Linked DNA regions of Funiculus sociatus GB2-C1. The protein of the gene in region 2 binds, or shares a complex with, the protein of the main gene of each other region. Links are inferred from orthologs where the notes say so. Each region holds a gene or a part of one and is shown on either strand. Other genes may lie near its edges.

Region 1 (10,662 bases), on a different replicon or contig from region 2:
GGGAAAAAACTGCCTCCCGACGTTGACCGGATTGGTGTCTTTGCCAACGCTACACAAGAGGAAATCTGCGAAACTGTCGCCGTTGCAGCCTTGACAGGTGTACAGTTACATGGAATAGAAACAACGGAATTTTGCCACAAGCTGCGTCAATCTCTACCTAACGTGGAAATCATCAAAGCGTTGAGAATAAAAACGACAGAAGATTTAACTCAGGCAGATGCCTATGGAGAGTGTGCAGACACGCTACTGCTGGATGCCTATCATCCCCAAATGTTGGGAGGAACCGGAAAAACACTGGACTGGGCTACCTTAGAACAATTCCAGCCTAGCTGTCCCTGGTTTCTTGCAGGTGGCTTAACACCCGATAACGTGTTGGATGCCTTAACGCAGGTGTATCCGTCCGGTATTGATTTATCTAGCGGCGTGGAGCGATCGCCCGGAGACAAAGATTTAGACAGAGTAGCCCAGCTATTTGAGAAGCTAGAAGGGAAGCGGCAGTAGCAATTTTACGATCTCTTCGTGTCTTTTATCTGCCCCATTGTCACCCTAAGACTGGGCAAAGCAGCCCGGATTAATAAAGCTGAAGCAAAGGTGAGATTAGAAGCATAATTGCACCCACAGCCACAAAAGCCAAAGTTGTCTAAAAAAAGATGCTCATAAACATTTCCTCGTCTTGATGTTTAGTCGTAGGGTGGGTATTGCCTACTCTACAAAATCTTAAAACCTCTTAGGTTATTGGCTTGACAATCTCAATTCAAGCTTTTGCTTGATTTAGAGGCATTTTGCTTTCTTCCAGAGACTAATATTATTAGTCCTATAAAGAAAGTAAATTGCCTCTTTAAAATCGATAAACCACAACCTGATTAGCCGATGGTAGTTACTTTAAAACTTGCATATTGGATAGCACAATAACTGCGGTGACTCCAATCATATGACCGAAGCTCATCGCAGCCAGAAAGCCTCCCACACTGATGTTGTTGAAAAGAGACGGGAAAGGCAAAGGCATCTTAGCACCAGCTTGAGGATAGCGAATAGTGCGACTAGCAATTAATAAAACCAAGAGACAGGAACCAATTATGATTGGCGTTCCTTGCCAGTGCCATAATGCAGTATCGGGAGTGGTCGATTGTATTGCTGCCAATAACATTGAGTGAAACAAGACTTTTCTCCTACTTTTACAAATTATTAGAAACAATTCACCCACTAAAAATAAGCAAGGTTTCCCATAATTTAGTTAAAATAATGGGCTTTTTGCTTACTTTTGTGTCACCCAAACTATGAGACTACAGGTTTTTAAAAACCTTTTTGCCAAGAGTGGGTGTGGCTACAAATCATAGTCTTAGCTTTACCTAATATTGCGCCTCATACTGCCGAAGGATTTATTTGGATCAATATCTGGCAAAAGCCTCTGCCTTTGTATAGGCGTTGACCTTTTATTAAAGGTTTACATTTGTTTACAGAAATAACCTCGAATTACTCAGGGCGCAGTAAAGATATTTGCTAAGCCCCTGAGAGTAGGAAGCTGTCGTCAATTTTTTAGAAGTCTCTATGACATTTACAAACACCGATACACTCGACCAAGCTGTAAAAGCCTTTAAGCGCTTACCTGTAGATGACCAGCTGGCTGCACTCGCCTCCATTTACACCGCAGCAAGCGGCTCGCTTTCATCTTCCGCTTCTGGTATAGCTTCATCAAAAGATGCTGGAGAGATGCTAAAGCACGTTAAGGAAATGCGTCCGGATGAGCAGGTGCAATTGTTGCGCGATGTTTTCTCCGACCAAAAGACTCAAGCAGAAGAGGAAGTGCTTGACCCACATCCTAGCAAGGCACTGCTGGAGCTGATTCCTGGGGTAGGTACTCCCCCCCTAAGTCAGTATCGCTCTCTGGATACTAACTCCCGTTTAGGCTTTTTGTATCAGCTTGCACAACAGGTTAGCTTGCCGACTGACTATCAGCTCTCGTCGGAAGGTACAGAATTGTTGAACTCTCTGAAATCCCTTGACTTTGACCAACAGGTGAAGTTTTTGAGCCAGGTAGTATAGCCCTTTAAGGCTTGGGTTCTATAAATCTGTAGGGACATGGCAATGCCATGTCCCTACAGTAAATAATTTTTTTTGATTCCCCAATCCCCCTAAATAAGGGGGTTGGGATTACCACCTAAGAACCTTGCTAAAAGAAGGCTGGTTGATGGCGAATCAAGTTCAGAAACTCTTCGCGAGTTTTTTGATCGTCCTGAAATACGCCCACCATTGCACTGGTGACAGTCCAAGAACCGGGCTTCTGGACACCTCGCATCACCATGCACATATGAGTAGCTTCCATGACAACAGCGACTCCCTGCGGCTCCAAAACTAATTGAACCGCTTCTGCAATCTGCCGCGTTAGCCGTTCTTGCACCTGTAAACGCCGCGCATACATCTCGACAATCCGAGCCAGCTTACTAAGTCCTACCACTTTTTGGTTGGGGACGTAGGCGACGTGCGCTCTGCCCATAAATGGCAGCATATGGTGTTCGCAAAGGCTAAAGAAGTTGATATCCCGCACGAGAACCATTTCGTTGTGACCTTCATCAAAGATGGCTCCATTGACAAGTTCTTCCAAGGATTCATTGTAGCCACCAGTTAGGAATCGCATTGCCTCTGCTACCCGCTTCGGCGTTTTCAGGAGTCCCTCACGTTCTGGGTCTTCGCCTACTCCCAATAGGAGCGTCCGCACAGCGTCCATCATTTCGTCATTGATTTCTTCCGAGGGCGGCTGCAAATTGGGTTCTTTGCCATTGAGTGTGTTCCGGTCAGGTCGAGGCGCAGCAATTTTAGAGCCTAAATCGGCGGATAAGTTAGAGCCGCTGGAAGAAGCAATAGTCATGATAAGTCTGTGTTATGGTTTGGAGTTGTTTTGAGAGTTATAAATTTTGAAGATTGAGTTAAGAATTATTTGAGAGTATTGAATTATAAATTTCACTCTTCACATTCCTAACTCAAAACTCAAAACTCATAAAGCGCCAGCACTGGGCATTAAGGTTAATTCTTCAATTACTGCCTGTTCTGGTAGCAGCGTCATGTGAAGAATCGACTGGGCAACTATTTCTGGTGTTAACATGGCTGAACGGTTTAGGTCAGCTTGAACCGTTTCTGTGTCCCAAATTGGGGTATTAACAGCACCAGGATTTATGGTGACAATACGAATGCCTTTGGCACGTTCCTCAGCTGCGAGGGTTTTAGACAAAGCAACTAAGCCAGCTTTGCTGACGCTATAGGCACCCCAACCGGGAAAGGGTTGCTGGGCAGCAATTGATGTCACATTAATAATTGTCCCAGACCCGCGATCGCGCATCTGAGGTAAAATTCCTTGGATGCACTGAAATACGCTGGTAAGATTCAGATCAATTACTTGCTGCCAGTCAGTTAAGGGTGTTTCCATAACTGTGTTGGTGTAGCCCATTCCGGCGTTGTTGACCAAAATATCAATGGCACCAAATGAGTTAGCGATCGCGCTAATCTTTTCTTTCACCTGACCAACTTCCGCCAGATCCAAGGGATAAGCTTTAGCTTCCACCCCAGCTTCCCTAGCAGCTTCGGCTACCGCCTCTAACTTTGACTCTTGACGGCTCACTAAAGCCAGATTAATCCCCGCTTTAGCAAACGCCAGAGCCGTCGCTTTGCCAATTCCACTACTTGCCCCGGTAATCAAGGCAGACTTACGAACAGGAGAAGTCATCAAATCTTCCCATTTTCTCGACGAAGAATAGCCATCAATTCTCAGCTTAGCTTTCCCCTTGAGGAAGGCTACCAATAATGCCCACGGGAGCGCTTATTGCGTACATTTTCACCTTTCGAGCCGTTGTCTATTATCTGTTAGCGATAGCTGCAATTGCTAAGATTGCATCTGTCGCTAATTTTTAAGAAAGCTAACGGTCGCTGCCGGCAAAACTGTAATATTTCGTTACTCGCTAATTATAGCACTCGCCACAATGCCTGATACTGTCAACCTCCTCTAGGCAGAGATTTCAGTAAAAACCCCAATGCGACGAAACTTTTGATAGCGCAACTCCCGGCGTTGTTGTCCTGTCAAATTGGTGAGTTCTTCCAAGTTTTGCAAAAGGGCATCTTTGAGGATACTGGCTGCTTTAAGGGGATCGGCGTGAGCGCCGCCAATCGGCTCTGGCAAAATAGTATCGAGAATGCCGAGATTTTTCAAATCCCAAGCGGTGATTTTGAGTGCAGCTGCGGCTTGGGGAGCTTTGCTAGAATCTCTCCAGAGGATAGCGGCGCACGCTTCGGGTGTTGCTACGGTATAAACTGCGTGTTCAAACATTAACAGGCGATCGCCTACGCCAATTCCCAAAGCGCCACCGGAACCGCCTTCGCCAATAACGGTGCAGACGATGGGGACATCTAGGCGGAACATCTCGCGCAAATTATAGGCGATCGCTTCTCCCTGTCCCAATTCCTCAGCTTCCACACCCGCCCAAGCACCGGGAGTATCGATAAATGTTAAAATCGGCATCCCAAAACGGTTAGCGTGTTCCATCAACCGCATTGCCTTGCGGTAGCCGCCTGGAGAAGCCTGTCCAAAGTTACGGGCGATATTGTCCTTTGTGTCTCTGCCTTTTTGATGACCGAGCATCAACACCGGACGACCGCCCAGACGAGCCACACCGCCGACTAAAGCCGGGTCATCACAACCACCGCGATCGCCATGTAGTTCCATCCATTCATCGCTGATCGCCTGAATGTAGTCTAATGTACTAGGTCGCCGAGGATGACGAGCCAGTTGCAGCCGCTGAGACGGCGACAAACTGCTAAAAATCTCCTCACGAAGTTGCACCGCTCGCACCTCCAACTGCCGAATCTGCTCAGAGACATCGACATCCTGATCTTCGGCAAGTTCGCGAATCTGGTGAATTCGTGCCTCCAGCTCAGAGAGAGGTTTTTCAAAATCTAAAAGTAACGGCTTGCGCTCAGGATTTGCCACCTTAACGAGTTCGATAACATTAAGTACATTATCTCAACATCCTACCTCGTAAGAGTATGCAAGAAATCTACCCTAACCTGGATCACCCGATTCTTGTTCGCATAAATCTGAGCGAACTGCCAGAAAATTTGGATCAGAGGATACAGTAGGTAGTGAGCGATGGCTAACGAGTGATTTTGTACCACCAAGGCAAATATATAGCCGTTTTAGCGCCAATTGAAGATTTAGGGCTTTTGGTTTTAGTGGAACTTGAACAGCGCCGGGAAATCTATGGCGATTTTATAAGCTGCAATTGCTGTTTGAGCCTAGAATCCCCGTGCGTTTATGCCGGGGAGTATGTCAAGTGAAAGAACTAGAGCGATCGCTCTAGTTCCTGTTGTACAAAATTGCGGTACATCGCATTTACAGTGGAATCGGCTGGATTATAAACTGCATTCCCAGTCTCTGACTGGGAACGAGAGTAAAGTTAATAGCTTAAAAGCGGTCGGAATCCGTGCTTCACAGAAGCCTCGCCGATTAGCTCCATTTTTTCCACAGTAATCTGATTCCGTCCCCACGAAAAGTTGGTATACCGCTTTTCAAATTCCAGCAGCATCGATTCAGCAAAACAGGCGAACAACTGACGACCTGGCACATCCATCAAGTTGACGATTTTCATAATTCGCCAGTCAATATCCAGGGAATGCTCCACAATTCCACCATTGACGACGTAAACACCCGGATGCTGAATATTAGTCGCCATGTTTTTAGGATAGCCACCATCAATCAGCAAACACGGTTTCTTTAAAACCGTGGGGTCAATTTCGACACCTTTAGGCATACTGGCAACCCAAACCACAATGTCAGCTTGGGGTAGAGCTTCTTCCAAGTCCATAATTTTGCCTCTGCCCAATTCCGCCTGCAAAGCTTGCAATCGCTCTTGCTTCCGGGCAATCAGCAACAACTCCGCCACATCCGTCCGCGCATCTAGCCAGCGACATACAGCGCTGCCAATATCGCCAGTAGCTCCACAAACTGCAACAGTCGCCTTATTCAGTTCGATGCCCAGCTTTTTCGATACTTGTTCCACTTGGCGGCAGATAATGTATGCCGTATGGGTGTTGCCAGTCGTAAAGCGCTCAAACTCTAGCTTGATGTTGCGAACCTGCTTGCTTTCGTGCAGGTTAAATTCTTCAAAAATAATTGAGGAAAAGCCGCCCAAAGCGCTAATGTTGATACCATGCTTTTGAGCATGAGCCATAGCATTGAGAACTTTCCGCACCGCCGTCTTCCCTCTGCCAGTGGCAAGCATTTCTGGCACAAAGCAAGATTCCACATACCGACCTTCGATTTTTTGCCCAGTAATGCTGGTGACGGTGATGTGATCGACGATTTGAGGCGGAGCGCTACACCAGAAATCCAGCCCTTGATCGGCGTATTCTGGATAGCCTAGCTCTCTAGCCACAGATTGGGCGTGTTGCAAATTGGTAAGGTGACCGATTAGACCAAACATGGACTGTTTTATTTAAACCTGCGTTTCAGGCAAAAAAGTGTGGATGGGACAGAAAACTCGAGATAAACCTTAAAAAGGTGACGCAAAATTGCCGACCAGAAGACTCATTGACTGATCGGCACGACTGAGGACGAATTTAAGTGAAAAGATGATGGTTTTGGCTTTGACTTGAGTATCCTCACCGACCTTTTTCTATTATGCCCCGGTTAAACCGTAAGCTGAGAGGCGCATAATGTCGCGGGTAGTGAAGCCGATATTGCTTAGGGCTTCACCGTATTGAATCATGAAGTCTTCAACCAGCGATTCTTTTTCCATTCCCAGGACGCTGGCATCATTCTCAACAGAGTTGAGCATTTTCCAAACCAGTGGTAGGTTTTGACGATTCGCTTGTTCGAGTTCGGCTTTAGATTCCTCAAAATGGTTTTTCAGCCAAACTTCGCCGTAGTTGAGATGAGAGTATTCGTCTTTGACAACACCCTCAGTTATTTTACGGGCAAAGTCATCAGCCACAGGAATGTAGATGTTGTATGCCGCGATCGCAAAGCACTCAATAATCAATGATTGAATCAGCAAGCAGGTTACAATCTGACCTTGAGCTGCTGCATCTTGGAAATTTTTGTGCAATCCGGAAAAGAACTCGCGGGCAAAGTCCATGTCAGGTGTCACAGAAAGATTCCGGCCGCAAGCTTCAAATCCTTTCTTGTGACGATTCTCCATTTTGGATAGGCGGATTAACTCCTCCTTTTCCTCTGGGATCATTTCGCCCAGTTGGATGTAATTTTCATGTGCCTCTTGTTCGCCTTCAATCACTATCGCGTTGATGCGGCTGTAAGCGTCCTTGTAGGTTTCGCTCTGGAAGTCAATTGCGGCGTTGGCTGCAATCTGCATTTCTGGCTTGTCTCCTGTGTGCGTAACTAAGCTGTCCGAGATATGTAAACCCTGGAAATTCAGGGTGCGGGACAAAATGGTTAAATATAACTTAACAAATGTCTATGTTAGACGTTACTACTCTTTGATACATCTTCCCCATTTGGAAGAATAGCGGATCTGATTACTAAAAGCATAGAGTTAAATGCGTACTTATGCCTAAAAGACATCTAAAAAATTGGTCGGCTTGGTTTTGGCAACCGCTAAGCTTAGGTGTATTACTCTTGGGCGCTGGGATTGTACTTCTGCCGTTGGGCATAGTTTTCTTCACCTCTTTTGATAAAGCTGGCACTGCGCCCGGTAGCTTGTTGCCATCTGCCCCTACCCTTATAAACTACACAGAAGCTTGGCGGCGCGGAAAGTTCCTGCTGGCGTTTGCAAATTCGAGTTTGGTAGCGATCGCGGTGACTGCGTTTCAGGTTTTCACCTCAGCACTGGCAGGTTATGCCTTGGCGCGTCTCAAATTCCGGGGACGACAGGCAATTTTGTTAATTGTCCTAGCAACGCTGGTGATTCCGTTTCAGCTGTTGGTGATTCCAATTTTCCTGGTTTTGAAGTGGGGACACATGATTAACACCTACTGGGCGCTAATTTTACCCACAGCTGCCAATGGTTTTGGAATTTTCCTGCTGCGGCAGTATTTTCAGACAATTCCAGTAGAGTTGGAGGAAGCGGCGGCGTTGGATGGGGCGAATCGGCTGCAAATTTTGTGGCGGGTGATGCTTCCCTTGTCTCGTCCAGCGTTGGTGACGCTGTTTCTGTTCACGTTTATTGGTGAGTGGAACGATTTGTTTAAGCCGTTGGTATTCACTACGCGCCCGGAGTTGCGGACGGTGCAGCTGGCTTTGGCAGAGTTTCAGGAGCAGTTTACCAGTAGTTGGCAACTGTTGATGGCGGCTGTAGTAATTGCTACCGTGCCTGTGGTGTTACTGTTTCTTGCTGGGCAGCGTCAGTTTATTCGGGGTATTGCCGCAACTGGGATGAAGAATTAGCGCCCTTATGCCCGCAAGTTTCAATCTGCGGCTACATCAAACTTAGCTAATCATAGTGAATGGTTGAGGAACCCAAACAGTAGACTCAAATTCTGCCACAATCAAGATATATGCAGAAGGTTGGTCTATTTTTAATTGTTTTCTCTTTTCTGCCTTGGGTGGCGATATTATTGGTTGTGCCGTTGCTACCACTAGCGATCGCTCAAAAAGCTCTCTTAGTTCCGGTGTTGGCGGTTTCAGCAGAAGTTACCTTTTGGGTGGGTTTGTTGCTAGTGGGAAAAGAAGCAGCAACCAAATATCGCCGTTACTTGAATCCTGGCACTATTTGGCAGAGTTTGAAAAAATTTCTCCGCAGAAAGTAGAAACGCGCGAACCTACAACACATTTTTACGGGTAGGCAAGATGCCCGCCCTACTCAGCATCGGTGAGAACTTTGAGGCGAATAGTGCGCTCGCCTGTATCATCGAGATTAACTTCGATCACCTCACCAGCGAGACGTTCCAAGCAAGTGAGAAGCGATCGCAAGTTGGGTGTACTTGCGCCAGTGTCCACATAAAGTCTATCTGCCAGACTGCCCAGACGCTTCCAGGTCATGTAAAATTTGGCGATGGTTTGTTCCAGCTGCGCCGCTTGCTTCACCATGTCAGCAGCAGTATTCAGACAACCCACCCGCAAAGCTTCCTCTAACGCCATTTCCACATCTAGAGTAGTTTCGCTAATCGCTTGGACTTGGGCAGCAGCATCCAGATACTTAGATAAATTACGGGCATCTGATGTAGCTTGTTTAACAGTATCAACGTCAGGATTTCCCGCAACTTCCCCTCTTAGTACCTTCAGGTGAGAATCTGGCAATTTTTCCATTTCCTTGACTAGGGGAGACAGATAGCGGGAAGGAAGAGAACCGGATGCAGCCATTTCCTTGACTTCATCGGGTAGCAAGTCGGAATTCATCGCTGTCCACTCATCGGCAAGTTGTCGAACTTCTCGCCTGGTGATGCGATCGCCTTTATTCGCCGCCTCTGTCACCAGTTGTTGAATTTCTGGAGATGCCTTAGAAGTTTCAATGAAGGCGCGTTTGCTAAAGCTGCGAATGGCATCTGGGTCTAGCTTTCCTTCTTCTAAGAGGGTATCAGCGCTATTTGCCAGTTGAATCAAGGAATAAGCCTGACTTTTGCTGATTTCCCGCTCTTTTAGCCAGTTGAGGAATCCCGTCCCGCGTCCATCGCCGCCTTTCTTCTCTCTGTCGCGCACCACCCGCAAAATCCGCCCCCGCCAAATTTCTGTCTGTAGGTCAAAGCGATCGCACACTAACCAAGCATTATCTACCTGCTGCTGAAAATCCAGTTCTGGAATCTCTTCGTCCTCTGGATCGGGCAGATGAAAATCCAAATCGACTGGGTTGTTCAGGATAGCAGCTAAGTCGCTGGGGGATTGGGGTACTTGCACCATTAGTAGCGTTCACTGGGGAGAGATCGCCCTATTATGACACAATCTGTAGCCAAAGACTCGCTAATAGAGTAGCGCGATCGCCTCTTTTGGTGCTTTTTTAGGTGCGATCGCATTTCATAGTGAGAACCCAAACTTATTCTGGAAGAAAGTCAGAGTCTAAAATCTCGGCGGATGTGTATGGGCATAATTGTGGAAAGGTTTCCACTGGTAGTTCAGTTTCAGCACTCGCCTGTTCAACCGCATCTAAATAGCATTCAGCAAACACTTCTTCCAGGTAGGGCTTAAGGCTGGGAGATTCTTTAAGAGCTTTCCGGATGCGTCTACGATGCTCAACAATACTGCCCTTCCAGCTACCACTTCTTAATTCTGGTTGATATTGCCACTTGAGTAAGTGAGTCAGGACAACGATGAGATTACTCTCTAAACTCCTGCGCTCACTTCGCCCCATATCCTCTATTTCCTCAATCAGATTTTCCCAGTCGATGTTTGAGTAGTCATGAACCCGCAACTTCTCTACTGTAGTTTTAATCCATATCAGGTAGTCTGTGTCATATAAGCTCTGTTGGTTAGCTGTTATTTCTGTTGTCATAACAATTACCTCTATGGCGTGCCAAACTGGTTATCAGAAGTCTTCTAATAACTGATTAACTGTAACATTCTAGACAACAGCTAGAAATATTCAGTATCTAACCACTTTTGCAAACTTACCCCATATAAAATTAACCTTTCTTCTAGGCTAATTTATATTCGCTTACAGTCTGATTTTATCGATGATAGCGATCGCATACCTTAAGTAAGACTTATGATTCTGGTGTAACTTTTTGTTC
Region 2 (10,658 bases):
AAACGTTATTTGATTGCTCTCGATCAACATAAATTGATTGGATTAACTAGCTTTTCGATCATTGTAGCTGCCTCGGCTGTAGTGGGTATGCAGCCACCACCACCTACCCTTTACAGGGCTACAGGGGTTCTAGCATATAACGGGCCGATTGCACCGTTTTCGACGACCACGCAAACGATTCAGCAGCAGGGGAAGGAACTGACTGCGGAGATGCTGCTAGCTGAGAATGTTGTCAAAGGGGCAGCAGCGCGAGTGAAGGTCGATCCGAACCAAATTGCTAAAAATGTAGAGGTCAAACTACCCAAGGAAGATGGGCCAAACGTAATTCAAGTTGTTTATGTCGATAATGACGAGAAGCGAGCAGGGGAAACGGTAGAAGCGCTGAGGCAGAAAATGGTGGAGCAGAGCCGTGCGATTAATAGCGCACGGTTACTAGAAATTATTAAATCTATAGAGGCGCGGTTGCCGAAGGTTAAGCAGGAACTCCGGGAAGCTGAACAGGAACTAGAGCGGTATGTCCGAGTTGAAGGTCCAGCGATCTTGGCGGCTCAGGATGGCACTACATTAGGGGGGATTACTGGATCTGAAGGGCAGCAACGTCAGATTCAGATGACGTTGGAGGGGGTGGACACCCAAATTCGTAGCATCCAAAACAAGTTGGGGTTAACGCCAGAGCAAGCTTACACGTCTTCTGCCCTGAGCGCCGATCCGATTATTGGCAACTTGCGATCGCAAATTTATCAAACTGAGACGCAGCTAAAAATTCTCCAGGGGGATTTGCGAGCAGAACACCCACAAATAATTCAGCTCAGACAACAGCTACAAGCCTACGAGCAACTGCTATCGTCAAGAGCAGCTGAAGTAATGGGTGGAAACGGTGTGGTAGCACCTCTACCTAGTGCCAGAATTCGCCAAGACAGCAGCCTCGACCCAGCACGGCAACAGCTGGCCAACACTTTGGTAAATTTACAAACTCAGCGCGAAACCCTCACACAGCAACTCTTGGCTAGCCGCAAAACAGAGCAGCAACTGCGTGCTGAGTATGTGAAAATTCCCAATAAGCAGCTGGAGCAAGCGCGGCTACAACAGCAGGTGGCGCTGAAACAAGGTCTATTTGATAAGATGCAGGCGGCTTTAGTAGATGCTAGGGCAGCAGAAGCTGAGACTGTACCCAGTCTCAGCATTGCCGGATCGCCAAAAGTCCTTGCTGGCGAAGGGGGAAGCCAAGGCTTACCGATAACGATGTTAATAGGAGCTTTGGTGGGCGTGTTGGTCAGCGGTGGCTTGATTTTCCTGCTGGCTATGCTAGATGGTACATTCTACACGGTCGAGGAAGTGCGCGCAGCCTTGAAAAACCGGGATGTGCCGCTGCTGGGCGAATTGCCTTTTGTGGCTATCCTCGATCCGCAGCTGGGCGAAACCCCAATTTTGCTCAAGCAAGATTCTGTTTATCACGAGTATTACGAGCGGTTCCGCAGTAATCTGCGGCGGGCGAGTGAAAAACCAGCCAAAGTGGTGTTGTTGACCAGCACGATCGCTGTTGAAGGTAAAACGGTGAGTGCTTATAATTTGGGAATCGCGTCAGCTTGTGCTGGCAAGCGTACCTTGATTATAGAAACGGATTTGCGATCGCCTTCTAGCTCCAAGTTTCTTAAGGTCTCGCCCGATCCCGCCGCCAGCGCCGAACCTCTCCGCTACTATGCCCAACTAAGCGAGTGCATCCGTTTGGTTCCAGACATTGAGAATCTGTACATCGTACCTACTCCCGGCCCCGTGCGTAACCCTGCGGCTATTCTTGAATCTAGCGAACTTAGACGGCTGATCGAAGATGCGCGGGGTCGTTTTGACATGGTGATTCTCGACTCTCCTCCTCTTACCCAGTGTAATGATGCCCTAATACTAGAACCTTATGTAGATGGCATGGTTCTGGTGACTAGACCAGGATTTACTCAGGAAAGTATCCTAGCAGAGGCAATCGATCAGTTGAGCGAAGACGAACTGCCGCTGTTGGGAGCGATTATCAATGGTGTAGATAAGCCAATTGAGGTTGCAGATGTGACGCCGGAGGAGGATGAAAGCGAGATCGAACAAGAAGAAGAATTAGAGTCTCCTACCCCTGCGCGAGAAAAAGTACCACCCCAGGTTATAAAGCGTTAACTACATAAAAGCTAAAAGGCAATAAGAAAGACTCTTGTTGCCTTTTGCCTAATGTAAGCGTCGTTAGTAAGAATTTGTTTCTGGATCTGAGGAAAACAATCCCAGCAGTGGCCCTAAGATTGCCCCAAAAACAAAACCCCCAGCGTGCGCCCAGTAAGCAATTCCACCACTTTCCATGCCGATGTTAGTTGGTGCATTTAAGCTGGCAACGCCATATAAAGCTTGCTGCAAAAACCAAAAACCCAGGAAGAAAAGAGCGGGGATGCGAAAAGTGGTTATGAAAATGCCGAGGGGAACTAAGGTCAGAACTTTTGCTTGAGGAAATCTGAGAACGTAGGCTCCTAGAACGCCTGCGATCGCGCCACTCGCCCCCAAGGAAGGAATAGCAGAGTTAGCGGAAAAAAACCACTGACTTAAAGATGCCAAAACGCCGCAAGTAATGTAAAAAATTAAGTATTTAACGTGACCGAGTTTGTCTTCAACGTTGTTACCAAAAATCCACAAAAACAACATATTTCCCGCCAAGTGTAAAAAACCACCGTGCAGGAACTGGGACGTTACAAGCGTCAGCCACTCTGGTATTTGCTGATACCCTACTGTATTGGGACAGGTGCTTGAGAGTTGGCAGGGAACGACAGCGGCGACGCGGAAAAATCCCTCCAACTGTTGCGGTTCTAAAGTCAGCTCATATAAAAAAACCAAAATATTCGCAGCAATCAGTCCATAAGTAACATATGGAGTGATGCGTGTGGGATTATCATCGCGTAAAGGAACCACAAGCGTTTTTCCTAACTATCCAAAGACTGGAAATAACATAACTTAATTTCTTTGTTGCTGTCTTTTGACCTCTGGATAGATATCTAGGATTAAACTCCATCTCTAGGGATATGGATCGCTGATGAACTCCTGAAAACAAAAGACCCCTCGCACTTTCTAAAGGGGTCTAGTTATGGGGTTACGATGAAAGCCTGGGAAGATTACCAGCCTTTTTCTGCCTTTTCCATAACATAGCTGGCAACGTCCTCAATTTGTTTTTTGTTTAGACGCCCCTTGAAGGCTGGCATAGCATTTTTGCCATTCGTTACTTGGGTTACAATCGCCTCCATTGAGTTCATACTGTACTTATCTAGGGCATCTTTTTTCAAAGTTTTATTAGCCATAATAACGTTGCCGCCGCCCATGTGACAAGCAGAACAGTTGGCGCTGAAGATTTTTGCACCATCTACTGTATCAGCTGCTACTGGACGAGTCAAGGCAATCAACACAAGCGTAACCATCAGTACAACCGATAACAGTTTCCTCAACTTGGTTCTCCTATTTTTAATGGAGCAAGTCAATACAAAAAAGCCTTGCAAAACTATTCTAAGATTCTGCAAGGCTTTTTTGTTACCAAGGAGGAGAAGAAAACTTAAACCTCAGCGGCAATTCTGAATAACGAGCATCACGTGGATGGTAAGGCTATCTTACCCAGCAACTGTGATTTTACCAACCATTCCAGCGCCACGGTGAGGTTGGCAATAGTACGTATAAGTACCTGGTGGTGTATCTGCTGGGAAAGTTGCCTCGTAGGACTCACCAGGAGAGTAGAGTAACTTGGTGTGAGTCAGTTTAGTTGCTAGTGCCTTATCTCCAGTTGGCACTCCCTTGTCATCAAAAACAGCATTGTGGGGAGCAAGTTTATTATTAACAAACTTAACTGTGTCACCGGGCTTAATCGTAATATTAGCCGGATCAAACTTCAGCAGCCCTTGGTCAGTACCCATTTTCACGGTGTAGCTGTCTGCTGATGCAGGAGAAACTGACATCACAAAGCTAGAGATTACTAGCATAACTGTGCAAATTAGTAAACCTATGCTTCGTGAAAATGTCATTTTCAATTTCATCGTTTCCTCCCAAAATTAACAATTTAATTTCTTTATCAATATTTTACCTTTATCTTTGACAAGCTGTCATACTATTTTTTTTTCATAATTGTGCAATAGATGGCTGCATCCTTAAAGGAAGCGGGGGTCAAAAATTATTTGTACCCCATCCCGGTGCCTTCTGCGCTGCCCTGAGTATAAATCCGGCTATATTTTCCACATCCTGACGCGGCATCCAGCTTTCCGGCACTTGACGACACCAAAAGGTTTCTTCGCTGCCGTCATAGGTCATTGGTTCCCGCAGAAAGGCAACTAAACTGTTGATATTGTCGCGGGGTGGAGTGGCACCATGCAAGTCTGCTAGGGACAGAGACACTGTGGGATCTGGTAAGGTAGCGCCGCCGACGTGACAATTTAGACAGTGCTGCTCAAACAGTCGCTTACCTGCGGATAAATCTTCAGGGGAGAATTGGCGAGTCTGACCTTGCTCATCTAAGTCTAACGAGATTGACTCAGTAACGCGCAGATACTGCCGAATGTAGGTGTCTGCGGCAAACGCTGGTAAGCTGACCGTGAAGACCAAAAGGCAGATACCCAAAATCAAAAATAGACGGCGAAGTGAGAGTAATTGACGCAGCATGATAGGAGCGTGGAGTTGAGAGGCTTTTGAGTTGAGAAGAGTTGGGAGTTGAGAGTTAATTTAAAATTTATAACTCATAACTCCTAACTCTTAACTCAAGACGCGATAAATCGTGTCTTGAACAAATTTTCTCTTAGCGCACGGCTTTACCGCCGCCCCACTGTTCGCCTAAAATTTTCGGCTGGAGGAGGATGTGACCAGCGATCGCATACAGGTCATCTTCCGTGAGATTTCTCATCACTGTGTAAATATCGGAGCTTTCTGTGCTGGGGTGCAGCTCAGAGATCGGTGTTTCTCCGTCGTAGGTCGTGGGATGGTGCATATAATCCACCAGAGCGGCAATATTGTCACGTGGTGGGGTTGCACCAGCTAGGTCGTCTGGTGACAGACCGATGTTAAAATCGGTCTTCGTGACACCTCCAGCATGGCACTGAGCGCAGGCATAGTTAAATAAACGTTTGCCTTCTGCAACTTGTTTCAGGCTCAATGTCACCTGTTCCCCTTGACCATTCAAGGGTATGGTGCGAACGTCTGGGTTCAGTTCTACTGCCATCGCTCGACCGACAAGTAGCACAAAAGTGCAAAATACAGTGGTTATAGCCAGACTTATGTATCGCTTAAGCATGGTTCTCCTTAAAAAGTTTTGCGCGAGTTTTTGTTCCACAACACAAGCTAAGGACTCAACCTTATAAACCGCTCTTAAGAAGGGTGCATAAGTGCTGACCCATCAAAAAGGGCGATTAGAAGCTTTGTCCGTTGTCAAAAAGAAAATCGACAGTAGAGGCTTAGGGTGGTTGGTCGGGATTAATTTTACCCTTCGTCAGCACCCGATCCCCGTTTTTGAGACAGAATCTTAGAAATAATAGCCTTGGCATCCTCCAGAGCTAGACGAGTCTGGGGGGTTTTATAGGCGATTCCCAACTGTTGGCACAGATTACAGACCTCCTCTACTGGGAAGCTGTAGTCTGCGGCGATTTCTGCAATTGACAGGTCTGCAAACCCCATGATGGTGCTTAGATGAGCCGATCTAATATCAATATCATCCCATCTGGCGCGATCGCTTTCCTCTCAAAAGGAAAAACTGGTTCTGTTGAGAATCGCTTCGCTTACCTAGAAACCCACTCTGAGTGCTTCTGGTACTGGCATCATCGACGGTACAGGGGAGATGGGTTGGTGCAGGCTAATTAGCTGCGCCAGAGTTTTCTTTAACCCGGTGCGAGGCACAATTGCGTCTACAAAGCCGTGCTGTAGTAAATATTCCGATGTCTGAAAATCATCTGGTAGCTTTTCGCGCAGGGTTTGCTCAATCACTCGCCGCCCTGCAAAGCCGATGGTTGCTTTTGGCTCTGCCAGTATGATGTCTCCCAACATCGCAAAAGAAGCTGTAACGCCGCCTGTGGTGGGGTGGGTGAGAACGGGGATATAGAGCAGTCTGGCTTCTCGATGACGCTCCAGTGCGCCAGAGATTTTCGCCATCTGCATCAGACTTAACATTCCTTCTTGCATCCTGGCACCGCCGGAAGCACAGACTATCACTACTGGCTTACTTTCCCAAGTCGCTCGTTCAATTAGGCGGGTGAGTTTTTCCCCTACTACAGAACCCATGCTACCGCCCATAAAGCGAAAGTCCATGACACCAAGGGCGATGGGCAAGCCTTCTAGTTGCCCCATCCCTGTTTGCACGGCATCCAGCAGACCGATTTTTTCTTGCATTTCGCGGATGCGATCGCTATATTGTTTGCGATCGCGGAACTTCAGCGGATCGCTGGGAGACAGATGATCGTCAATTGCCATCCAGGTATTAGCATCAATTAGCTGGCGGATGCGCTCATCGCTGAATACACGGCTGTGATGGTTGCACTCTAGGCAAACCATTTGGTTAGCGCGCAAGTCTTTGGTATAAGCCAGTACACCACAAGCCTCGCACTTCGTCCACAGCCCATCCGCAATTTCTCGCTCTTGTGGTTGTTGACTAATTGGCTCTGATTTTCGTCGATTTGCAAACCAATCAAATAAAGACATGAAGACCGTTAAATCCTTATTAAAAAATTAATTCTCTTGCGCCTTAAGGCTGTTCCTCAACTGGACTTAATATTAGCAGGGCTTCCCACTGATCTTGCGATCGCACTTGTAAGGCAGTAGGACACCCAGCACCAAAATAAGGTGCCACACCGAGGTCGATAATCCGACTAGGGATTTGATGACCGAGCAGCATTTGCTGCATTAATTCGGCTTCCCAGCGGGCGCAGTTGGTTCTCAGAGTAATCCAAGACACTGTTTCATCCCATTTTGCTATCTTTTGGTGTATGGAATGCTTTAATGATATCCAAAGATTTTACCACCACTGTTCTGTAGTTGCTGGGGATCGCCAGGGCAGGTAAGCTGGCAATTCCCTGACCCCTCTGCAAGGGTTCCATCAATGCGGAAGGCGAATCCCCTACAGAAACTCTTTTCTCGCTTCCAGTCTTGAGGGGATTAAAACACAGCGCACCAGCAAATCTAAATTTAATTGTAATAGAATGCGATCGCATTCTCCCCAACCCTTCTCTTTACGCATTTAAGAGGGTATAGAAGGGATGCGATCGCTCCAATGACTTTAACGACTATTTTGTAACTTTCTCATTTCCTCTTGTACGTTTACTGCAATCTGTAATTCTTCATCAATTAACCGCCCTTCCTGACTTGATTGGGCGCTAATTTTCATTTCTGTCAGCGATAGGAGGTTATTGGTAAACAGGTCTTAATTACTAGCAATAAAATCCTTATTTAGCCGCAAAATTTTTTCTGTTTTCAGCGCTCGGACTACATCTGCTCTCGTGATTTTCAAGGCATTTATTAGTTTTCTTCGGTTATCTATTTTTATTTCTAGATTTCCTGCTTCTTCTAGCTCATCACTAACATTTATAGCTTTAATAACTGCATTATATTTATTAACTTCGTTGAGCAAATTTATCAGCTTTTTTCTATCTTCGTTCTCAATAGACTTAATTGCCCATGTAATACTACCTATAGCAGTTGTAATTTTTACAACTGGTATTATTTTGGGAAACTCAATAAAGTAGCCGAGAATAACAAAAGGAATATATACAGCAACGCTTGTAAGTAAGTTACCAAGTAAGCAACATACATCAAGATCGAAGTCTACGCCAGTTAGCCTTTTGAGTTCTCCTTGGCTAATTTCCAAAGCTTCTAAATCAGGCCGCATAGCTGCAAAATATTTTAGTTTTAAGTTGACCCCTACCTAGCTGATAGAAAACTAGGCAGGGATATCACGTCACATTCAGCTACAGAGTTTAATGCAGCAACTCCTGAGCGCGTTTTGTCAACGCTTGGGCGGTTAAACCATTAAACGCCATCAATTCACCAGCACTGGCTGTAGTTTCTCCACGCTTCCAGGCGAAAGTGTCGCGCTTGCAGTTACTCCGCAACATGATCGGTTCCAGCATCCCGGAAGCGCCCCCCGTGACACCAACCAGTGCATCGCCATCAAATAGCTTGGCAAATGCAGCATCATCTAAGAAACCGTCATCAGCTTGAGAACAGGTATCCCATAACACATCAGAGGGACGGTACAAACGGCGAGGATTGATAACGGAGACAATTCGCACGCCAATTTGTTCGGTTTCTAGGAAGGCGGCGGCTTCAAAAACAGGCATTAGCGTCATGTCGCCAATTACGGCAAAGACTACCATCTTGTCACCGGGGATTTCATGCAGCACAATGGCACCATCGCGCAAAGCTTGACGGGTTTGTTCAAAGGTGGTGCGAATTGGTAGTGGCGACTTACTAGCAGTAATGACAACTCCCTTATTCTTAGTTGTTAGCGCCCAGTCATAGCAAACTTGGATGCTGTTAGCGTCGGGGGGAAACAGGGGGAAAACGTTGCCATTCCGCATCATGGCGGCGAAATAAGCTTCAATTTCTGGACGTTGGTGCGTCCATCCGTTGCGCCCTTGCTCTAATGCTCCGGCGGTGTATAAGGTAATAGTAGAGGGAGTCGGACGGCGCAATTCTGCGATCGCTTGCGTCACGGTTTGCCAAATCGGTACACCGTTGATGGCGAAGGATTCGTAGGAACACCACAGGGTACGTCCTCCCATCAAAGCTATACCAGCAGCTAAGCCTGCACAAGCATCTTCACTTAGGGGTTCGTAAACTTGTCCGCCTGGTGCTTGGTTATACAAGTCGTCAACTGTGGGGTGGATAATTTTCAGCGCTTGGTTGATGTTGGCGATACCAGAAGCTTCGTTACCGTCGGCGTTGGTGACAAGATAGTTTTTGTCTATTTCTCCGACTTTTCCCACTAAACGTCCCATTGCGGTTGTGGAAACTTTAGCATCTCCACCCACGGGATATTCTTCTAAGGGAAGTTCGCCTAAGTCTGGTAAAGGTAATTCAAATTCTGTCACGGCTGTTTTCGCCGCCGGGCCACCGCCGGCGTTGACGCAATTTGTCCTTACTAATTCCCATGCAGCAGGTGACAAAGCGCGCGTTTTTAAGGCACTGATAATATGGGGAGCATCCAGGGTATCTTTGGGATAGAGGTTGTGAGATTTTGCCCCTAGTGCGTGGACACCTGCACCTTTTAGCTGTTTGATGATAAATACTGTAAGTTTGCCGCCAAGGGCAGATTTTGCAGCTTTATCCACGCCGACGAGAACAGCTTTGGTAAATTCCAAGCGCTTCTCGAAGGAGAAGGCGGTACTATCGACGTAATCTCCCGGTTGATTTTGATCGTCGTAGTCTTTAGCGTTGACTAAGATAACTTCTTCAAACCCGTTACCGCGCCAGTAGTTAATCATCTGTTCGTTGGATTTGGTGGACACCATGCTATGGTGTTCCTGGCTGTAGCCGTTCCAAACCAACACGGGTAAAAAGTTGGTGACATCCGGATAAGCGGTGTGGAAGTGTCCCATCCCACTCATAATGTATGGTTCACCTAAACCGCCGTCACCGAGAGTAAAGGGGAAAAGTTTGTCGCGGTGGAGTAAAGCTGCTGCCATTGCAAAGTGTTGCCCTTGTCCGAGGGGACCTGCGGGGGCTAAAATGCCGGGAATGTAGCCGGAAAGGTGTCCCAGGAGTCCGTGTTTTTCTCGGAAGCGATCGCGCAATTGTTGTACTGTTTCTATCCCCATGTCTTCTAGCGACCGATCGAGAAACATGGCACTATAAAATCCAGGGGCGTGATGTCCAACTTCGGTGATGATATTCTTGTGACCCAGCATCACCAAAGAGGCATAAGCTTCCGCTTGAGAAGCGAAACCTCCAGGGTGTCCTGATGCTTTAGAGGCTGTAACTTGCAGGATAAGATACCGCAAAGCGTCGGCATAAAGTAAAGTTTGGAAGACAGCAGCCGGATCTGTGGTGGATGCGATCGCATCTTTCCCCTCTTCTATTGCAGGGGATTTCCCAAATTTCTCAAATTCTGGCATTTCTTCACCAAAATATTGAATTCCATCGCAAAAAGCAGGCTTATTAACAATTGCCTCTTGAATTGCTGTCATAATTACAGATACCTTTGCTAAATTAACTGCGCTTGAAGTTCTAAACGCAATGTACTACGCAACACGCGATCGCGTCGCGCACATCGAATCTCTGGGCTTGTTTTGATTTAACTTAAACCAAAAACAACTTTCTTTCGTAAGCTATACGAAGTCTCTGCTTCATTAGTCACTTAACCTTTGATCCTACAGCCTTATAGGCATATAAAATCCTCGGCAACTTTTAATTTTAAATATTAAACCCTTGTTAGAAATACAACTTATACTTATTGGTTAATTTTCACTTAGGCTCAAAACAACTGGAGAAATGTTTAATAATAAACAGACAGTTCCGATTATCTATAGTGCGGCTGTAACTCAAAGAATCCGCTATTTTATGCAAAATTGCGATTCCCCGCCCACCGCCAGATTCTTTATTCGCTACTTCGGGTAGAGTCTTGAGTCGTTTTTCTAAATCAAATGGCGGCCCTTCATCCCAAATCCGGATCTCTAAACGTT
Region 3 (10,596 bases), on a different replicon or contig from region 2:
GGATGCTGAGATTTCCTGGTCTTTGCCCATTGAAACCAGTATTCCAGAGATTTTACCTGGCAACCGCCCTAGACCGATACAATTAAATCCCAAGTATGTTTTTTCACGCTTTGTTGTTGGCTCCAATAATCGTATGGCTCACGCTGCTTCTTTAGCAGTAGCTGAATCTCCAGGGCGTGAATTTAATCCTCTGTTTTTGTGCGGCGGTGTTGGGTTAGGCAAAACTCACTTAATGCAGGCTATTGGTCATTACCGTTTAGAAATTTGTCCAGATTCTAAAATATTTTATGTATCTACAGAACAGTTTACTAATGACCTGATTGCAGCTATCCGTAAAGACAGTATGCAAAGCTTTCGAGAACATTACCGAGCTGCGGATGTAATATTAGTTGATGATATTCAATTTATTGAAGGTAAAGAATATACTCAGGAAGAATTTTTTCATACTTTTAACACTTTACATGAAGCTGGAAAGCAAGTAGTTATAGCTTCTGATCGTCCTCCTAATCAAATTCCACGGTTGCAAGAACGCCTTTGTTCTCGTTTTTCTATGGGCTTAATTGCAGATATTCAACGCCCAGATTTAGAAACTAGAATGGCGATTTTGCAGAAGAAAGCAGAGTATGAAAATATGCGTTTGCCCAGAGTAGTAATTGAATATATTGCTACAAATTATACTTCAAATATTCGAGAATTAGAAGGTGCTTTAATTCGGGCTGTGGCTTATATTTCAATTTCTGGGTTGCCAATGACAGTTGAAAATATTGCGCCAGTTTTGAATCCACCTGCTGAAAAAGTAGCAGTTTCTCCTGAAGCGGTAATGATAGCGATCGCAGAAACTTTTAATGTTTCTATTGAAGACTTAAAAGGCAATTCTCGTCGTCGAGAAATTAGCTGGGCGCGACAACTTGGGATGTATTTGATGCGCCACCACACGAATCTTAGTTTACCCAGAATTGGTGAGGAATTTGGGGGTAAAGATCACACGACTGTAATGTATAGCTGCGACAAAATTATTCAGTTGCAAAATACCGATCCCGATGTAGCGAAGACACTACGTCAACTAAGTGATCGCATCAATATGCTGTGCAGAAACCAGAATCAATCTTAACTATCTAGCTGACGTTACCCACCTTAGTTAACTGAATTTTTTTAGAAAAATTGTAAAGATTTATTAAGCTAAAATTTGCCTGTGGAAAAACTCCTATTTTCTGTGGAAAACTCTGTGGTAAAGCAGTGAAAAATCCGTGACTGTAGGGGAAAACTTTAAATAAGTATAAATACTGTGTGGAAAACCCCTGCTACTTTTCCACAAATTTTCCACAGGCTAGACATAGCTCAAACTAATACAGACAAAAGAATTAGCAAGGTTTTCCACATTTTCCACAGCCCCTACTACTACTCTTCTAAAATTAATTTAATTTAGGATTAGTATTCGCGATCGCTGTTTTTGCAGTTTCAACTGGATTGCTTAGGGCAGGAATGGTACGATCTGCATCTGTGCCAAGAGTAAGCGAGTTATTGTGTTTGACTCAACAACTCGAAAATCGAACTCCTATGAAACTGGTTTGCTCCCAAAACGATCTCAGTACCAATCTTTCTATCGTCGGTCGAGTAGTGCCATCACGCCCGACACACCCTGTCTTAGCAAACGTCAAGCTGGAAGCCAATCAAGAGACTCAGCGTGTATCTCTGACGGCATTTGATCTCAGCCTTGGCATCCAAACAAGCTTTCCGGCACAAGTGGAAGAGGCGGGGATACTCACCCTACCCGCAAAGCTGTTAAACGATATTGTTTCCCGTTTGCCCGACGGAACGATTACTCTCGAAGATGAAGGGGCCGGAGAAACGAACAGCGAAGGCATTATCGCCACCCTGACTTCTACCTCTGGAAGCTATAAAGTCCGGGGAATGGGAGCAGAAGAGTTTCCAGAACTGCCAGTAATTGAAAATGGCGAAACGGCTTATTTACCAGCCGCAGCTTTAATTGAGGGATTGCGGGGTTCGTTGTTTGCCACCAGTCCCGACGAAACTAAACAGGTATTGACAGGGGTTCACCTAACATTCCAGCAAGAAGCAATTGAATTTGCTGCCACAGATGGTCATCGTTTATCAGTTGTGCAGACGAGTAACCAGAGTGAAGTGGATGAGGATACAGCAGTATCATCGGCTGAGGCGAACAAGAGAGAGATAACCATTCCAGCCAGAGCATTGCGGGAACTGGAACGGATGTTAGGGATGCGCCAGTCGGCGGAAGCGGACTCCAGCGGTAAGGATAGCGCGATCGCTCTCCATCTTGACCAAGGACAGGTCGTTTTTGAGTTAGCAGATCAGCGAATAACCAGCCGAACTTTAGAGGGACAATTCCCCGCTTATCGTCAGCTAATTCCGCAAAAATTCGAGCGACAAATAACCATCGAGCGTCGTCAGTTGCTCAATTCTTTGGAGCGAATTGCGGTGCTAGCCGACCAAAAAAATAATATCGTCAAGTTCACCATAGACAGCAGCAACCAGAAAATTTCCCTATCTGTCGAAGCCCAGGATGTCGGTAGTGGGCGCGAGTCTCTACCTGCACAGATAGCGGGCAATAGTTTAGAAATTGCCTTTAATGTCACTTATCTGAGAGATGGACTCAAGGCGCTACAATCATCGGAAATTCAAATACACATGAATACAGGCAATAGTCCTGTGATTCTGACACCTCTTGGGGGTTTGAAAATGACTTATTTAGTGATGCCAGTCCAGCTTCGCGTCTAGCAGTAGGTGACTTTAATTAAACGTAAAAATTGCTTAAGCTATAGAAACCCGATTTTCTAAAAAACTGGGTTTCTATAGCTTAGATTTCTTTATCTCTACTTACGGGATAATAAATCCTCGTCGCGGCCGTCGCTGTGGAGAAAGACGACCAGATGCTGCGATCGCGCGTAAGCGATAAGCCCCAGCTTCTCCTCCCCCGGAGGAATTGGCAATCACCAAGTAAGTGCCATTTGCTGGCAGTGTCGCCATAATAGTAGCATTTCCATTACCGCCGCCATCATCGTCTTGAGCAAGCTCATTACCATTCGGGTCGAGGAGAATCAAGTATGGGTCTAGCTGCTGGCTGATCATGTCAATCCTAATCCGCGTTCCAGCTCTTCCCTGAAAAATGTAGAGATCAAAAAAGCTATTATCTACTGGTAAAACATTGTCACCTTTACTGAGTGCAGCGTTGACGAAAGTACCATTTAATGAGATTTGCTGAGGCGGTTTAACAGGGGAAGTTGGTCGTTGGCGAGTCGAGGTAGTGGAAGCGCGTCCTTGGCGAACTGCGGTCAGAAAAGGTTGCACTCGGTCTACAGGAATAGCAAAACCAATGCCAATGTTGCCAGCAGTCCGACCGCTAGTGAAAATAGCAGTATTCACGCCAATCAGCTGTCCCTGGCTATTCAGTAGTGGCCCTCCAGAATTACCAGGATTGATGGCTGCATCTGTTTGAATTAATCCTCGCTGTTTGTCGATGCGGCTGACAATCCCAACAGTAAAGGTTCCCTGAAATTGCCCAAAGGGATTACCAATAGCATAAGCTCGTTGTCCTACTTGGACTGAGCCGGGACGAGCTAAGGCGACTGTAGGTAGATTATTCTGTCCGCGAATTTTTAGAACGGCTAAATCTAGACCATTATTACCAAAAGCAACAATATCTGCTGGAAGTCTTCTACCATCTGCAAGAATTATGCTCAAGGTGCGACGACGAGCTTGTGCCACGACGTGGGCATTGGTTAAAACTAGGCCGTCTCGGCTAATGATGCTGCCACTGCCAGTGCCATCACCCGCGTCAATCGAAACTACAGCAGGACTGGCTTTTTTATAAACCTGAATATTAGTTCTTTCGTCAACGTCTTGGGCAAAGGCGCTATTTGGGGCAATAAAGTCAAAGGGAGCGATCGCTCCCATCGCATTAGCACCAATGGCAACTGCGGCAGCGACGATTCCCGAAGTTGCATTACGCAGGAGTTTGGTACTCATTCGTTAGTTTTTTTAAGCTTTTTTGATTGTTCTAACATATTTGATAGCGATCGCGTGTATCGCTAGCGGCTTCCGGTTTATTTCAATCATCTTCTATTGTTGTTGAAATCCGGATGCTGCCTGAGTACCCCGATCGACAATCGCAATATGCCATTGACCCAACTGACTACTTTCAAAAGCCACATAACGCCCATCTCCGGTAATGGTGGGATGGCGCACTGACCCTCGGATGTTGCTGGTGAGCAATCGCGATCTTTGGATTTGGCGATCGTAAACAAAGATATCAGTTTTACCCCGTTCGCTAGAAACATAGGCGATAAATCTACCATCAGCACTAAGAGCAGGTTGATCCTGTCTGGAGTCGCGGCGATTTAAATTTGGGATAGAAACGAGACGGCGTTCCTGCAAGTCGTAGAGAAAGATGTCTCGATTGTTATTGCGGTCAGAGGCAAAAGCAAGATAACGCCCGTCGCTGCTGTAGGCAGGATGTTCATCTGGCGTTTGGCTGTTGATGCCACCCGTGAGTATTTGCGGCTGGTTGAATAGCTGGGTGTCAAGGCAACCAGTCAGGCTTAAGCCTAACAGAATTGTTAACCAAAGTAGCGAACGACTAAAGCCAAAGGCGAACAGACAAAGCCCGCCTGGGCGGGCTATAAATATATTCACATTTTCTAAACCTGCTAGTCGCGATTTCGTTGGTCTAGCGGGCGAGTTTATTCGTCGGAGGTATTTGCCTAAGTCCTGCATCATTATGGAGATGGTGGAATCAGGGGTTCCCCAGAACGGCCGTAAACTGCAATATCCCACTGACCATTTTCACTGGATTCAAAGGCGATAGTACCGCCATCGGCGCTAATTGTAGGGTTTCGCACTTCTGCTTGTAAGTTTTCTGTAAGATTGCGTAACTGCCGAGTCTCGCGATCGTAGAGGTAGATTCCCGAACGACCTTGACGACTGGCGGCAAAAACAATGTAACGACCGTCAGCAGATATAGAGGGGTGGGAAGCGATCGCATCCAAGGCATTTAAACCCGGTAAATCAATCAAACGCCGATCCACCGTATCAAAAAGATAAACGTCTTGAGTGCTACGCCGATCAGAAATAAACACAATGTACCGACTGGCAAGTTGGGGTGTTAACTCTGAAGCAGGACTATTTAAACTTCGCCCTGCTGAATCGAAAGGAAAGCTCATCAAACGACCTGAGCCACTACAGCTGCTCAGCAAACCTGGTAAGGTGATAACTGCTGATAGAAAAATGCAACATTTCATTGACATTTTGCACATAGCGACTTCTAGTCGCAGCTACACAGAGGAAACCTACCTACAAAGGTTTCACAAGTCTTAATTTAAGCCCGCGCACCATCCGGACTTAGTTTTTATAGCCACGATTTTAATCGCTGGGTGACTGTGTCAAGGCGAGGTAGATGGGCTGCCATCGGGGATATCTAATTCAATATTAGATCCCCGGTCTAGCACCTCAACGTCCCACTGACCGCGACTGCTACTTTCAAAGGCAATGTAACGACCATCTGGACTAATACTAGGATTTCTTACCCAGCTGCGATAGCCAATGGATAAGATTTGTGACGATCTAGTGCTGCGGTCATAGAGTTCTAATTCTGGGCGACCTTGATCGCTGGCGATGTAGGCTATATAACGACCGTTATGACTGAGGCTGGGATTTTCTGCGATCGCATCCCTTTTATTCAAGTTCGGCAAATCTATAAATTGGCGAATTTGCAAGTCGTACATCCAAATTTGCCGCCCACCATCGCGGTTAGACACAAACGCCAGAAACCGACCATTGCCGCTTAATGTCGGTTGTTCATCTGTATAACGACTGTTCAGGGTAGCTGGCGTTAGCGTGCGATTGACTGGGGTACAGGCTACGGCTAACAAAGGCATACTTAACCAAATACTCCGCCTTACCCAGGGATGGATTTTCAGGCGGCACATCAATCTTTTCACTTCAATGCCTAGTTGCTGGCAAATGTAGTTATACGGGAATATTCTCAGGACTTTGGGCGATCTACTAGCGATCGCCCTTACTAAGTCATTTTCAGGCAAAATTTCCTGAGTTGTCGCCTTCATCATCCGGAAAGTCTATGGGTTTGTATTCCACATAGTCAGCTGGTGTCGCTTCTACATCGCCAGAAGGCGGTCGTGATGATTCTCTCGGCGGACGAGTTCTTTTTGGCTTAGTTGAATCAGTATCGCGACGTGGCGATCGCGTTGAGCTAGGACGACTGGTACGGATTGGTTTATCTTCTTCCCAGGTATCTGTTGATTGCCAATCATCAGTTTCTTCTGTCGGACGACTTTCCGGACGGCTGGTACGGATTGGTTTATCTTCTTCCCAGGTATCTGTTGCTTGCCAATCATCAATCCTTTCTGTCGGACGACCTTCTGGACGGCTAGGACGACTTGGCTTGTCCTCCCAAGTATCTGTAACTTCCCAACCACCAGGCTGTTCGGTTGGGCGACTTTCTGGACGGGGGCGACGCGATGTTTTGCGCGTTCTGGATGATATTCCAGTTCCGGTTTCACTAGATCGCTCTGTTGAACTCGGTCTTTGCGTTCCCCGACTGCTGGGACGACGACGCGGTTCATCCTCATAGGTTTCGCGGCTGCTGCGGGAATCTTGCGTTCCTCTGATGCGGCGAGTTACAGGTCGCTCTTCCATCGGTTCGATTTCATCGAACTCGGCTCTATACACGCGGCTAACTGGTCGATCGTCTTCTACGATCGGCGTATCCCGCTTTGCTTGCTCCGTAGCTATTCCGCGCATCCGAACGCTTTCAAATCCGAAAAAGATAGCTGAGCCAGTCAATAGAAACTGACCGAATTGCAAAATCGGATCTAGCCGCCATCCCTGAAACAGGAGAATAAAGCCACACAACAGACCGACGGCTGCAAAAAAAATATCGTGGTCTCGCGCTAGCTCTGGGCGCACGGAGCGCAGGAAGTACAGGGCTGCTCCTGCCACTGCCAGAAAAATACCCAGAATACTGGCTGAATTAAGCCCGAAGTTTACCATTGGTGTTTTCCCAAGACAAATCTATGTTAGCTAGTTCACCGAAAAAATTGCTACGCGGGTTGGGAATTCTAATTTTTAGTATCCTGGGTCAGCAGGAGAGCGATCGCGCAGAGATTAACTTGTCTCCAAGGGCAGCAGTAGCTTCCCTCTAACATATAACATCTCAGTTTTTTTATATGTAGAGAGGCTTTCCAAAAAGCCTCTCTACAATAATAATTTTCGCTAAACTGAGGTTTCAGGTTGCTCCCAAAAGCTAGGAACGTTGAATTTTATCCTTTTGGCTAATAAAGATCAGGGCTACTGTTGCCGGAATAACCACAATTACAGCACCCCAGAGCAGACTGTACAAAAAATTCGCTAATGAAGGTGTCATTATTCTTCGCTCTCTTTTACAACGATTTCTTTTGATCAATTTTAACGATATGTTATGACCTTGAGAACCCTTTTGGTCACTTGATTTTCTTGAAGGTCTTTTACAGCCCTTTGGGAATCTAACGCAGCACCAGAGGACAGTGCTGCGTTAGAATAATGAGAGACTTAGTTACAAAAGTTTAAATTATCTGTCTTGTCGTACCAATTGCACGACAGGTAGCTAACAAAATAGAAATTTTTACCGTTGGAAATTTCCAAAGATTAAGAGCCAATGAACGCTGTCACGCTTGCTAGCTGGATACTTGGCCCGCTTGTGGGCTTAATGACCTTTTTGTTTATCTTCCGGATTGTTCTTACCTGGTATCCCCAGGTAGACCTGAATCGCCTTCCCTTCAATTTGATTGCTTGGCCTACGGAACCTTTTTTAGTGCCGTTGCGTAAAGTTGTACCGCCGATTGGGGGAGTGGATATTACCCCGATTATTTGGGTGGGTATTTTTAGCTTGATCCGAGAAATATTCTTGGGGCAACAGGGGCTACTTACAATGCTGCATTAGGTCTAGAGTAGAGTGGGCTTTTTGCCCACCCTACTAATGTTATTTATTGCCTCTGCATTAACTGCTCGACAAAATTGGTATAAACCTCGCCCTCTAAAAACTCTGGGGTTTCCATAATTTTTTGATGGAAGGCGATAGTTGTTGGCAGACCTGTGATGGCGCACTCCCGCAAAGCCCGCTTCATGCGCTTAATGGCTGTCGGGCGATCGCTTCCCCAAACAATTAACTTACCAATCAGCGAGTCGTAATAGGCCGGAATTTCATAATCAGTATAGACGTGGGAATCCATCCGTACGCCAGGGCCACCCGGAGGTAAGTAACCACTGATCCGTCCTGGATGAGGGCGGAAGTTGTGATCCGGGTCTTCCGCGTTAATCCGGCATTCGATAGAATGACCCCGGAGAACTACCTGGTCTTGGGTAAGCTGCAATTTCTCACCCTGAGCAATGCGAATTTGTTCTGCAATCAAGTCTAATCCCGTAATCATTTCTGTAACTGGATGTTCGACTTGAATCCGGGTATTCATTTCCATGAAGTAAAATTCCCCAGAAGGCGCGAGAAGAAACTCTACTGTACCAGCTCCGGTGTAGTTAATAGATTTAGCAGCCATAACAGCAGCATTACCCATTTTTTCGCGCATTTGTTGGTCTAGAACTGGGCTGGGAGCTTCTTCTAATAACTTCTGATGGCGGCGTTGGATGGAGCAGTCGCGTTCCCCCAGGTGAATGACGTTACCGTGGCTATCGGCTAAAATTTGAAATTCAATGTGGCGAGGACGCTCAATAAATTTTTCCATATAGACACCTGCATTGCCAAACGCAGCTTCGGCTTCTCCCTGTGCAGCTAGGAAGAGTTTGACAAGTTCGCTTTGTTCGCGTACCAGGCGCATTCCTCGTCCGCCACCTCCAGCGGTGGCTTTGATCATAACGGGATATCCAATTTTATCGGCGATCCCTAGTGCTTCTTTTTCCGAAAGCAACAGTCCTTCACTTCCCGGTACAGTCGGAACCCCAGCCCGAATCATGGTTTCTTTGGCGGTGGATTTATCGCCCATTGCCCGAATTGCTTCCGGCGTAGGGCCGATGAAAGAAATCTGGTGGGCGGCACAAATTTCCGCAAATCTGGCGTTTTCTGCCAAAAAACCGTAGCCTGGGTGAATCGCGATCGCATTGCGCGTTAAAGCCGCCGCAATGATATTCGGAATATTCAGATAACTTTTGCTACTGGCAGGTTCGCCAATGCAAACGGCTTCGTCCGCCAACTGGACATGGAGGGCGTGGCGGTCAATCGTTGAGTGAACCGCAACAGTAGCAATCCCCATCTCTTCACAGGTACGGAGAATACGGAGAGCAATTTCCCCTCGGTTGGCAATCAAAATTTTGGAAAAACGCATCTTCTAACTTTTTATAGAAATGGGGAGAGCTATCATAACCTACGATCCTAATTATTTCAGGATGTCGCCTTTAATCTCAGTAGAATATAGCGATCGCTTCTTTAACTTTGCATTCTTGGGCGTAAAACTCTCCTTTGCTGTAAGAAGAATGAAATTAGCATAGAAGATGCTACTATAGATAAATCTCCGAGCGGATGTGGCGGAATTGGTATACGCGCACGTTTGAGGGGCGTGTGGCTTTGCCTTGCGAGTTCGAGTCTCGCCATCCGCATTATTGGTTACTGTTGAGTGTTGAGTTTTGATTAAACTCAGCACTCATAATTTTTTATGGGGATGCGCTCCTGAGCAGAATTCTGTATCATTTCATATAGATAATGAAGTTTTGTAAATAAAATTGACTTCTACTGTTAGACCTACAAATAGTGTTGCGCTGCCGACAGCTTGGTACTCTCTAAACCCGATTTGGCAGGGCGAGGAAGAAGTAGTGCAACAAGGATTGCCCCACACTCAGCTAGCACCAGCATGGCAAATGCTTTTGCTGGGCGATGGATCTCCTACCCGGCACCTACAACTTCTGACTGGCGAACCAACAGAAGTTGACGTAATTGATATGTCCCTAGTTGGCATGGATGCCGATGGCGCACCAGACCAAATCCAAGCGGTGCCGGGGCCAAGGTTGCGACGGCAAGTGTGGCTGCGTACCGCTTCTGGGCAACGATTGGCTTATGCTACCTCCTGGTGGGAAGCCAGCCATGTAGATGAATATTTACAAAATCGGTCTTTGCCAATTTGGGCAAGTCTGGCGCGGTTGCGAACCGAGTTGTATCGGGATGTCCAGGGGATTTATTGCGGTCACTCACCTGCGTTAGAGTCCGCTTTTGAACAAGCTGGCCCGTTTTGGGGTCGCCATTACCTTTTTTGGCACCACGGAAAGCCCTTAACCCTAATTTACGAAGTTTTTTCCCCTTATTTGACGAAATACTTGGGATTGTCGCAGCCCATTTAATTAATAGTCATTAGTCATCAGTAAAAAACTAATGACTAATGACTAATGACTAACAGGTGGCAGATTTTTCCAGCATCAACTTAGAACGCTTTACTTGCTCCGGAACGGCTATCGGATAGTCGCCAGTAAAGCAAGCAGAACAGAAACTATTAGTATCTTCGCCTGTCGTCTTCAGCATTCCATCCCAGCTGAGATAAGCCAGTGAGTCTACACCAATTTGTTCGG

Evidence for each region.
Region 1: the proteins of accD (region 2) and accA are in contact, whole or in part, in a solved structure (PDB 8UXZ), measured with the Escherichia coli proteins. The link is inferred for Funiculus sociatus GB2-C1 from one-to-one orthologs.
Region 3: the proteins of accD (region 2) and accC are in contact, whole or in part, in a solved structure (PDB 8UXZ), measured with the Escherichia coli proteins. The link is inferred for Funiculus sociatus GB2-C1 from one-to-one orthologs.

The regions. Positions count from the first base shown.
Region 1 is NZ_JAMPKJ010000055.1:10,103-20,764, reverse strand. Bases 2,986-5,972 are described here. They hold accA (acetyl-CoA carboxylase carboxyl transferase subunit alpha), read right to left. Parts: upstream 4,976-5,972; coding sequence 3,995-4,975; downstream 2,986-3,994. Other genes in these bases: NDI42_RS21290 (long-chain acyl-[acyl-carrier-protein] reductase), read right to left, coding at 5,442-5,972; NDI42_RS21300 (SDR family oxidoreductase), read right to left, coding at 2,993-3,718. In the rest of the region: NDI42_RS21320 (phosphoribosylanthranilate isomerase), read left to right, coding at 1-501; photosystem I reaction center subunit PsaK, read right to left, coding at 878-1,147; NDI42_RS21310 (orange carotenoid protein N-terminal domain-containing protein), read left to right, coding at 1,549-2,043; GTP cyclohydrolase I FolE, read right to left, coding at 2,171-2,866; more of NDI42_RS21290, read right to left, coding at 5,973-6,467; NDI42_RS21285 (aldehyde oxygenase (deformylating)), read right to left, coding at 6,663-7,355; NDI42_RS21280 (carbohydrate ABC transporter permease), read left to right, coding at 7,550-8,386; NDI42_RS21275 (transporter suffix domain-containing protein), read left to right, coding at 8,497-8,748; NDI42_RS21270 (hypothetical protein), read right to left, coding at 8,798-9,835; NDI42_RS21265 (DUF29 domain-containing protein), read right to left, coding at 9,969-10,424; NDI42_RS21260 (DUF4278 domain-containing protein), read right to left, coding at 10,636-10,662. UniProt on the Escherichia coli protein: Component of the acetyl coenzyme A carboxylase (ACC) complex. First, biotin carboxylase catalyzes the carboxylation of biotin on its carrier protein (BCCP) and then the CO(2) group is transferred by the carboxyltransferase to acetyl-CoA to form malonyl-CoA.
Region 2 is NZ_JAMPKJ010000001.1:189,836-200,493, reverse strand. What follows is about bases 4,726-7,708. They hold accD (acetyl-CoA carboxylase, carboxyltransferase subunit beta), read right to left. Parts: upstream 6,682-7,708; coding sequence 5,770-6,681; downstream 4,726-5,769. Other genes in these bases: NDI42_RS00930 (hypothetical protein), read right to left, coding at 7,400-7,708; NDI42_RS00935 (hypothetical protein), read right to left, coding at 6,939-7,190; NDI42_RS00940 (hypothetical protein), read right to left, coding at 6,725-6,934; NDI42_RS00950 (translation initiation factor IF-2), read right to left, coding at 5,470-5,664; psbV (photosystem II cytochrome c-550), read right to left, coding at 4,793-5,284. In the rest of the region: NDI42_RS00980 (GumC family protein), read left to right, coding at 1-2,157; NDI42_RS00975 (rhomboid family intramembrane serine protease), read right to left, coding at 2,221-2,934; cytochrome c6 PetJ, read right to left, coding at 3,135-3,461; petE (plastocyanin), read right to left, coding at 3,621-4,040; photosystem II cytochrome PsbV2, read right to left, coding at 4,168-4,659; more of NDI42_RS00930, read right to left, coding at 7,709-7,864; NDI42_RS00925 (phosphoketolase family protein), read right to left, coding at 7,953-10,163; NDI42_RS00920 (ATP-binding protein), read right to left, coding at 10,441-10,658.
Region 3 is NZ_JAMPKJ010000008.1:3,836-14,431, forward strand. The notes cover bases 7,191-10,111. They hold accC (acetyl-CoA carboxylase biotin carboxylase subunit), read right to left. Parts: upstream 9,366-10,111; coding sequence 8,016-9,365; downstream 7,191-8,015. Other genes in these bases: NDI42_RS05785 (hypothetical protein), read left to right, coding at 7,191-7,196; psbX (photosystem II reaction center X protein), read right to left, coding at 7,298-7,417; NDI42_RS05795 (YggT family protein), read left to right, coding at 7,688-7,972; NDI42_RS05810 (chorismate lyase), read left to right, coding at 9,760-10,111. Also shown: chromosomal replication initiator protein DnaA, read left to right, coding at 1-1,111; dnaN (DNA polymerase III subunit beta), read left to right, coding at 1,558-2,757; NDI42_RS05760 (trypsin-like peptidase domain-containing protein), read right to left, coding at 2,857-4,005; NDI42_RS05765 (TolB family protein), read right to left, coding at 4,099-4,593; NDI42_RS05770 (TolB family protein), read right to left, coding at 4,755-5,276; NDI42_RS05775 (TolB family protein), read right to left, coding at 5,418-5,963; NDI42_RS05780 (Ycf66 family protein), read right to left, coding at 6,067-7,044; more of NDI42_RS05785, read left to right, coding at 7,068-7,190; more of NDI42_RS05810, read left to right, coding at 10,112-10,371; purF (amidophosphoribosyltransferase), read right to left, coding at 10,421-10,596. UniProt on the Escherichia coli protein: This protein is a component of the acetyl coenzyme A carboxylase complex; first, biotin carboxylase catalyzes the carboxylation of the carrier protein and then the transcarboxylase transfers the carboxyl group to form malonyl-CoA.